3 regions of the Exiguobacterium sp. JMULE1 genome follow, and region 2 is predicted to be linked to each of the others. Evidence: riboswitches for the same ligand, from Rfam matches in the RefSeq annotation. Region 2 holds a riboswitch; each other region holds the start of a gene.
What was found. Region 2 has a riboswitch for S-adenosylmethionine ahead of EXW93_RS15015 (Na+/H+ antiporter NhaC family protein). Riboswitches for the same ligand answer to the same signal wherever they lie in the genome.

Region 1 (3,213 bases), 2.5 Mb from region 2:
AAGAAGAATGGCTGAGGATGACTCCACCAAGAATCGGACCTGAAAAGAGGGCGATTTGATTAGATGTTTGAATCAGTGAATTGGCTTTAGTGAGTTGTTCTTTCGGAACGAGTGTAGGCAGTAAGGAAGCATTCGCCGGCGAAAAGAATGCATCCACACTACCGAATAGCAAGGCGAATACTAAAATCGTCAGCAATGTAAGCTGATCGGTATGAAGTAATGCGAGAAGACAGAGAATGAAACTGATCCGTAAAGCGCTCGAGATGCGCATGATCGTCGAACGTTTATAGCGATCGGATAGGACGCCACCGAATAACATGAGAAAAATACGGGGTAACAAGGTGGCCATGAGGATGAATCCGAGATATGACGCCTGGTTTAGCGTATGGATGACATACCATTGTTCAACAAACAGATAGGTTGATAGGGAGAGGGCAGAGCACATACCGGACCCCCATAAAAATAAAAAAGATGGATTTTTAAACAGCGATTGTTGCGTATCCATTTCAACAGGCAGCATATGGCACCTCCGGTTTAGACGTCGTCATTCTCAAATAGTGGTTCATCAATTGCAAAGGCAGTCGTCATGATATAGAAGTGTTTTTTATCTTCTTCGTCTAGTGAAGGGGACTGTGTGAACTCGTCCAATAGAGCACGATATTTGGTAGAAAATTGCCGAAAATTGGCTTCAGACATCGTCAGTTCCTTTTGAAGCGATAAGCTCATCCAGTCTTCAACGTTTGAAGACACAGGAGAAAAAGCAGTAGTTGGAGCGGTGAGGACGCGTGTCTTTGCTCGGTCCAATACTTCGAGATACGACTGCCGGGTCGCTTCATTCGTCTCGACGAAGTTCAGTAGATGATCGGCAGGAATGTAGCCTCGAGCAATCGCTTGATAGTATTTCAATAGATTGCCGCCCTGTTCTTCCGTCCGGACGAGGCGAATCAAGTCATGCTTTTCAAGTTCTCGTACATGATAGAGGATCTTTGCGCGGGATAACGTCAGCAAGTGGGCTAACTGATGTACCGTATGTGGTTTTTCGACGAGAAACATGAGGATTTTTGTTCGTAACGGATCACTGATCACTTTTAACTGTTCATAGCTCTCTAATATGTGAATCGCTTTTTGTTCCATGCAATAATCTCCTTTTTAACCGGTTAATTTTTATTAACCGTAAAACAAAAGACTTCATTTGTAAACGATTACAAATTTATGTGAGGGTGTTGGTAAAGAAGACATCATTTGTTTACATACAAAAAGACTGACTCCAGTGACATCTCGGTCATCCTCCACTTTCTACTGGAAAGTAGGGGAAGAACGAGATGTTTGAAATCAGTCTCAGCTACTGTATGTGGTTCGAGGTGATTAGACCGTCGTCGTATCTTTCCATTCCTGCTCGATGAAAGCATCGCGACCAGAAGCAGCACGATCTTTTTTATAGTGTTCTGGATTTTTCTTATGGAAGTCTTGATGGTACTCTTCCGCCGGATAAAATTCAGAAGCGGCATCGATCCGCGTTACGATTGGTTGTTTGAAACGATTGCTTGCAGCAAGGGCGTCACGGGAAGCGATTGCTGCTTCATGCTGCGCATCCGTATGATAGAAAATCGCTGGTGCGTACTGCGTGCCACGATCTTGGAATTGACCTTCTGCATCCGTCGGATCCGTTTGTGGCCAGTAGAGTTCGAGCAGACGCTCGTACGGGAATAGGCTCGGATCAAACGTGATTTGGACGACTTCGAGATGTCCCGTCGTTCCTGTTTTGACTTGCTCATACGTCGGATTGTCGACGTGACCGCCCATGTAACCTGATACGATTCCCTCGATTCCTGGTAATTCTTCAAATGGTGTCACCATGCACCAAAAACATCCACCTGCAAATGTTGCTTTTTCCATCCGTCTCTTCCTCTCCGTGGGAAATTCCCATTGTATGTCTGACAGCGAGAAAAACGAAAACGACTCCTTCGCTTGGTTGCAAAAGGAGTCGCCGCTTTTTATCAACCAAAGCTTTCGCTTTGCTGGTCGTAGCACCTTGCTATGCGCAGGTTGCTGGGACGTCATCGATCCAGATCTCTCGGTCCACTCTTGATAAGGGTATATGAAGTTGATGTCATTCGTTATCATTGTTGTGATGATACCATTCACACAGAAATAAAGTCAATCCTTAGGTTTCAAGGCACGTAAAACCGTCGCTCCGAGTGTCTTCGCACCAATCAACAACGCCTGTTCGTTGATTTCGTACTGCGGATGATGCTGTGGATAGTTGACGCGACCGTCCGTATATCCGGAGCCAGTAAAGAAATAACTTCCCGGGACATGTGTTAGATAATGCGCGAAGTCATCCGCAGCCATCATTGGTGTGAGTGCCCGGACGGATGTTTCCGGTAAGAAAGAAGCGGCTTCCTGAACAAGTTTTGTCTCGTCCGGATGATTCCAGAGCGCCGGGTAACCAGTCGTGAAGTCGATTGAATAGGTGGCACCAATACCGGCACATGTCGTTTTGGCGACAAGATCGACTTCTTGCCGGAGCTGATGCCGCAATGTCTCATTGAACGTCCGAATTTCACCGACGATGCGTGCTTCACCCGTGACGATGTTCGGTGCCGTTCCCGCATGGAAGGATCCGATTGCGAGAACAGCCGGCTCGAACGGATCGACCCGTCGACTGACGAGATGCTGTAAGTTACAGACGAGCTGCGCTCCAGCGACGAGCGCATCTTTTGTTTTGTGCGGTGCTTGCGCATGTCCACCTTGACCATGAACGATGATTTCGAATTCGTCGATTGCACATAATGTATGTCCTTCCCGAAACCCAATCGTACCGACTGGTAAATCATTTTCGAGATGTGTCGCAAAAATCGCATCGACATCTTCGAGGACGCCGGCTTCGATCATTTGGATGGCTCCGCCAGGAAAGACCTCTTCTCCATGCTGATGGATGATTCGAATCGTTCCTTGCAATTGATCGCGTAACGGATAGAGTGTAGCAGCAAGGGCCATCACCATCGCCGTGTGACCATCATGCCCGCAAGCATGCATGACACCGGGATGGATCGACCGGAAGGCAAGCGTCGTCTCTTCTTGAAGTGGTAAAGCATCGAAATCTGCACGGACCGCAATCGTCGGACCAGGCTGTTTGCCTTCGATCGTCGCGACGACACCACGACCTCCGACGGCTGTTTGATAAGGGATGCCCTGCTCCGCGTAAAAGTT
Region 2 (3,213 bases):
ATTGGACTAAAGCAGAACATGTCATCGCGCTCTCCACGAACGAATGCACCACCGTGTGCATAGATGGCAACTGGAAACGGTCCTTCTCCTGGTGGATAATAGAGATCGAGTTGTAAGATGCGGTCTCCCACCTGTTTGTAGGTGAGCGTCCGCGGTGCAAGTTGTTTTTCTGTGAGTGGCAAGGCGGGTTCGGTCCATCGAAGTAGTGCACCATAATTGTTCCAGATACTCGCTCCCGCTGCTGCCGTCGTCAATAATGCAGCTCCCCCCATTAGCCATGCAGTTTCACGTTTCACTTGATCACCTCCAAAAAGACGTGCCAGTTTCTTCACTTTATTATCCTTTTACCCCGTTTTAAAAGATGTCGAACGTCTCGGTATTCCTACTTGACGCTTCACCAGCGTTCCGCTATAGTGAGAAAGTCCAAATCGGAATTGTTACGTTTTAATAATGGAGGTATCATATAATGAAAAAAATTATTCCTGCTTTAACAATCGCCTTCGCGAGTGCAAGTGTCCTCGCCGCTTGCGGTTCGAATACCGATTCATCGACTTCAGATAAAACCCAGACAGAAGTCTATGCATCGACGTTCGCAACAGCTGCTATTGCCCGCGAAATCGGTGGTGATCAAGTCGACGTCAAGATGATCGTCCCACCTGGAGCAGATCCTCACTCTTACGAGCCGACGTCAAAACAACTCACTGAAATTGCTAAGGGTGACTTGTTCCTCTTAACGGGCACGACGCTCGAGCCGTATTCGAAAAAAATCCAAGAGAGCTTAAAAGGCACGGACGTCCGCTTCATTGAGACGAGTAAAGACGTCAACTTGCTAGAATCGGATGCTACGCTTCATGCACATGAAGAAGAGGGGCATACAGAAGACGAACATGCTCACGAAGAAGAAGGGCACGATGATCACGCAACGGACGAACATGCGCATGAAGAAGAGGGTCATGACCACGGAAAATACGATCCACACGTCTGGCTCGACCCTGTCAACGCAAAAGCAATGGCACACTCGATTACAACTGCTTTATCAAAAGAAGTACCAAAAGACAAAGCAACATTCGAGAAAAACTTAAAAGCGTTCGATCAGCAAGCTGATGAATTGGACGAACAATTTAAACAAGCCGTCGCTGATGGATCAAAAAAAGAACTTCTCGTTACGCATGCCGCTTATGGTTACCTCGCAGAACGATATGGTTTCACACAACTGCCGATCGCGGGAATTTCTCCTTCCGATGAACCGTCACAAAAGCAACTGGCCACTTTAGTGAAAGAAGCACGGATGCATGATTTGAAATACGTCGCGTTCGAAGAGACGGTCTCACCGAAGGTCGCACGTGTCATCCAAAAAGAAATCGGAGCTGAATCCGTGACGATTCATAATCTAGAGTCGGTCACGAAAGCGCAACAAAACAGCTCGTACTTCAAGTTGATGGAAGAAAACGTCCAAACATTAAAACAAGCACTTCAGTAAAGTACAGTTGACACGCGTTACTCAATGCGGTACGGTAAGAAACGTGTTTTACAACAATTGAATGACTTCTTTTTATCGCGAGAAACGGAGGGACTGGCCCAATGATGTTTCGGCAGCGGACGATTTGATTCGTACTGTGCCAAATCCAGCAAGCGAAAGCTTGAGAGATAAGAAGAGCGTCTTTTTTCATAAAGACCTCCTTCTTTCTTGCGAAGGGGTCTTTTTTTGTACCTTTGAGAAACGAGGTGTCAACAATGAATGAAACGATCACGCCTAACAAATGGGCACTGCTTCCCCTCGTCGTATTCCTGGTCCTCTTCATCGGAGCCGGGATCTTCTATGACGACTTTTACAAATTTCCGATCCTTATCGCCGCATTGATTGCTTTAATCTTTGCTGCAATCACAACGAAAGGATCCATCAATCAAACGGTCGAACGAATCGCAACCGGTGCCGGAAATCCCGATATCATGATCATGGTCTTCATCTTCTTATTAGCCGGTACGTTTTCTGGAACGGCAGAAGCAATCGGTGCCATCGATGCGACCGTCAATGCTGCTTTGACGTTCCTACCTCCGTCACTCCTGATGAGCGGTCTGTTCGTCATCGCTGCCTTCATCTCGATGGCGATGGGGACATCTACCGGAACGATTGCCGCGCTCGCGCCGATCGCTTTCGGTATTCATGAAGCAACAGGCATCAACGTCGCGATCGCAGCAGCATCAGTCGTTGGGGGTTCGATGTTCGGCGATAACTTGTCGTTCATCTCAGATACGACGATCGCTGCCGTTCGAACGCAAAAAACGAACATGCGTGATAAGTTCCGAACGAACTTCATGATCGTTCTCCCGGCTGCCATCTTGACGGTCATCTTACTCGCATTCGTTTCTGGTTCTGGCGATGCGGTAACGGCTAAAGCATTCGAGTTCTACAAATTGATTCCATATCTCGCCGTCATCGTCCTTGCACTATTTGGTGTTAATGTCATCCTCGTTCTCGTCGGTGGTACATTGCTCACTGGCATCATCGGTATGATTGACAATAGCTTCGGTTTAAGTGGGTTCGTCCTTTCGATGTCAAAAGGAATGATGGGCATGGCAGAGATTTCAATCTTGACGCTCCTCATGGGTGGTCTCGTCAGTTTGATTACGTTCAACGGTGGAATTGCTTACTTGAAAGAGACGCTGACGCGCAAGATTTCACAGCGTCGCGGTGCCGAATTCAGTATGGCGGCACTCGTTAGTGCGACGAACCTCGCAACGGCGAACAATACGATCTCGATTCTTGTCGCTGGACCACTGGCAGCTGAAATCGCCGATACGTATGAAATCGATCGCAAGAAATCAGCGAGTATCCTTGATATCTTCTCTTGTGGTATTCAAGGCATCATTCCGTATGGGGCACAACTATTGATTGCAGCAGAATTGACGAAGACGGCTTCTCCTGAACTGATTCCGTATCTGTTCTATCCGTTCCTCCTCTTCGTTTGTGGATCAATCGCCATCTTCTTCGGATTGCCACGCATGAAGAAGACAGCTGCGAAGCAAGAAAAAATTTCTTCCTAATCATAAAAACAGGTCCGATCGCTATGATCAGACCTGTTTTGTTATTTTTTCTGCTTTGCTTGTCTTTCTAAGATCAAATAGGCGATTGCCGGAAGTGGAAACTGAAGGAGTCCAGCACCTCCCCACACCCATGGATTACGTCCTGACTTTCGTGCACTGAAAAACAGA
Region 3 (3,213 bases), 590 kb from region 2:
CACCTCTTCACTTCATACTTCCTATTTACGATACCTTATTTCAAACGCACACAAAACCGTCCCAAGACGGATTTCACGAGGCGACATGGCGAAGGCGAATGACAGATTCTACTTGCCCAAAGACTTCTTCCGTCATCTCACTGAGTTCTTCAAAACCGAATGAGGTCAAGAACTGACGCGCTTTATAGTTACGTGCCTCCACGTATACTTCGAGTGGGACGGCTCCTTGTCGTTCGAGTTCACGGATCAATCGTCGTCCGATTCCGTTTTGCTGATATTTCGGTAAGACGTACAGACGAATGATTTCCCACGTTCCCTCAACATCAACAGCATGAATGAAACCGACGATTTCCTCATCGATGATTCCGACATAAAAATACTCTCCCCGTGCTTCTTCTGCCGTCCGAATCGCACGAACAACCTCCTCTTGCGGATACGCTTCCTGCACGAAATGCGCTTTCGAGCGCTCGGAATAGATTTCTGCGTACGTATCCAACCAGGATGTGACGGCAATGTCATGAATACGTCCTGCATCGGCTGGAATAGCTTCGCGTATTTCCATAATCGGAACCCCCCTTTGTATTCATACGAATCGACTCATGTACTTTTACCCTCTTCTAGAAAAAACATTCGTTTCCTGCAAAGTTCCACGTAAACAAAAAAGTCCGAAAACCCGCGTAGGGTTCTCGGACTTTTTGATTATGCGAAACGTTTTGCCTGTTCTTCAAGAACTGCTGCTTTATCTGTTTGCTCCCATGGAAGCTCAACATCTGTACGACCGAAGTGACCGTATGCAGCTGTTTGACGATAGATCGGACGACGGAGATCAAGCATGTTGATGATTCCAGCCGGACGAAGATCGAAGTTTTCAGCAACCAATTCGACGAGTTGTGCTTCAGGAAGTTTTCCTGTACCGAATGTATCAACCGCGATTGATACCGGGTGCGCGACACCGATTGCGTACGCGAGTTGAACTTCTGCTTTGTCTGCAAGACCTGCAGCAACGAGGTTCTTCGCGACGTAACGTGCTGCGTATGCAGCTGAACGGTCGACTTTTGTTGGATCTTTACCAGAGAATGCTCCACCGCCATGGCGTGCGTATCCACCATACGTATCAACGATGATCTTACGACCCGTCAATCCAGCATCTCCTTGTGGTCCGCCGATGACGAAACGACCAGTTGGATTGATGAAGAATTTCGTTGCTGCGTCGATGTATTCAGCCGGGATGACCGGTGTGATGACGTGTTCTTTCAAGTCAGCTTGAATTTGCTCAAGCGTAACTTCTTCCGCGTGTTGTGTCGAGATGACGATCGTATCGACACGAACCGGCTCGTTGTTCTCGTTGTATTCGACCGTGACTTGTGTTTTTCCGTCCGGACGAAGGTAGTCGAGTTGACCGTTTTTACGCACTTCTGCCAAACGGCGTGCGAGACGGTGTGAAAGCGAGATTGGAAGTGGCATGAGTTCTGGTGTTTCTTTCGTTGCGTAACCGAACATGAGACCTTGGTCTCCTGCACCGATTGCATCGATTTCTGCATCAGACATGCTACCTTCACGTGCTTCAAGCGCTTGGTCTACACCAAGAGCGATGTCTGCTGATTGCTCATCGATTGATGTCAATACAGCACATGTGTCCGCGTCGAAACCGTATTTCGCGCGTGTATAACCGATCTCACGAATCGTTTCACGAACGACTTTTGGAATGTCGACGTAAGTGGATGTCGTGATCTCACCTGCAACGAGAACGAGACCTGTTGTAACAGAAGTTTCTGCCGCAACACGCGCGTTTGGATCCGCTGCGAGGATTGCATCAAGAATTGAATCCGAAATTTGGTCACAGATTTTATCTGGATGACCTTCAGTGACTGACTCCGACGTGAATAGTCGGCGATTAAGGTTTGTCATGTATGACCCTCCCAAAAAAGAATTTGACGGTGTACTCATTTCCCCTAGTTGAGTGGGACGGTAAAATGAAAAAAACCTTTCCAAGTCCAAAAAATGGTCAGGGAAAGGTTGTGCGTTCTTCCTTTACCCTCTTATCGTTCGAAGTGTTTACTTCGCTTCAGGAGAGCACCTTTTCCCTCATTAATATGTGAATTAATGTAGGACGGTTGCCGGGTTTCTTCGGGCCTTGTTCCCTCCACCTGCTCAGAATAAGAGTATCCGTTACGAATTACATGATATAAAGTTGTAACTACTCTGTCAAGCAAGGTTTCAAATTCTAGTCGAAACTTTTTGAAAGAGATGTTAAACTGTTAATGCTGAAAGCGTTTCCAGATAAATAGAAATCAGCACTAGAAAATGATTGCTCTCTCTTTAGTATGTCATATATAATAAATGTGTCATACTAAATACAGTGAGCCAAAACCAACGTAGGGGAAAGGTGGGGTCAGGATGCCGATGACGGTCCTGAATATCGAAGAACTACTCAAGAAAGAGCATGTGTTCAAACAACTATCTGTTGCTGAACTTGTCGAACATGCGATTCGAAACGAAGAAGGTGTCCTTGCTGAGAACGGCGCATTATCTGTAGAAACGGGGAAATTTACAGGTCGTTCACCAAAAGATAAGTTCATCGTCCGTGATTCTTCCTGCGAGTCTCACATTGATTGGGGTCATGTCAACCAACCAATGGATGGAGACAAATTTGAACAATTGTTGCAAAAGGTTCTTCGTTACATGAACGAAGCTGATCATCTCTACTACACAGAAGCTGCTGCTGGAGCAGATACGCACTTCACCCTTCCGGTCCGTGTGCTCACACAATATGCTTGGCATAACCTGTTTGCCAAACAACTCTTTTTACGCGAGTATCCTGAAGTGGCTGCCTTCGAACCGTTCACGGTCGTCTACGCGCCACATTTCAAAGCAGATCCTGCCGTTGACGGAACGAACTCCGAGACGTTCATCGCGATGTCGTTCGAACACCGAATCGTCTTGATCGGTGGAACGGAATACGCTGGAGAAATCAAAAAGTCGATCTTTTCCGTCATGAACTACCTCTTGCCACAAGAAAACGTCCTTTCGATGCACTGCTCGGCAAACGTCGGACACGAAGGCGACGTCGCCTTGTTCTTCGGTCTATCTGGTACTGGTAAGACCACCCTTTCAGCCGATGATAGCCGTCAATTGATCGGTGACGATGAGCATGGTTGGTCGCACGATGGTGTCTTCAACATCGAAGGCGGATGTTACGCGAAGACGGTCAAT

Region 1: it holds a riboswitch for S-adenosylmethionine, as region 2 does, so the genes downstream of both, msrA (peptide-methionine (S)-S-oxide reductase MsrA) here and EXW93_RS15015 (Na+/H+ antiporter NhaC family protein) in region 2, are expected to answer to the same signal.
Region 3: it holds a riboswitch for S-adenosylmethionine, as region 2 does, so the genes downstream of both, metK (methionine adenosyltransferase) here and EXW93_RS15015 (Na+/H+ antiporter NhaC family protein) in region 2, are expected to answer to the same signal.

Annotation. Positions count from the first base shown of each region.
Region 1 is NZ_SGWC01000002.1:336,943-340,155, forward strand. It holds gene EXW93_RS01975 (MFS transporter) at 1-520, opposite strand, end outside; gene EXW93_RS01980 (winged helix-turn-helix domain-containing protein) at 535-1,134, opposite strand; gene msrA (peptide-methionine (S)-S-oxide reductase MsrA) at 1,366-1,896, opposite strand; SAM riboswitch class I at 1,992-2,095, opposite strand; gene EXW93_RS01990 (M20 metallopeptidase family protein) at 2,158-3,213, opposite strand, start outside.
Region 2 is NZ_SGWC01000002.1:2,846,759-2,849,971, forward strand. It holds gene EXW93_RS15005 (alpha/beta hydrolase) at 1-296, opposite strand, end outside; gene EXW93_RS15010 (metal ABC transporter solute-binding protein, Zn/Mn family) at 467-1,480, shown strand; SAM riboswitch class I at 1,550-1,654, shown strand; gene EXW93_RS15015 (Na+/H+ antiporter NhaC family protein) at 1,735-3,045, shown strand; gene EXW93_RS15020 (hypothetical protein) at 3,087-3,213, opposite strand, start outside.
Region 3 is NZ_SGWC01000002.1:2,257,502-2,260,714, forward strand. It holds gene EXW93_RS12070 (GNAT family N-acetyltransferase) at 74-562, opposite strand; gene metK (methionine adenosyltransferase) at 700-1,908, opposite strand; SAM riboswitch class I at 2,037-2,163, opposite strand; gene pckA (phosphoenolpyruvate carboxykinase (ATP)) at 2,398-3,213, shown strand, end outside.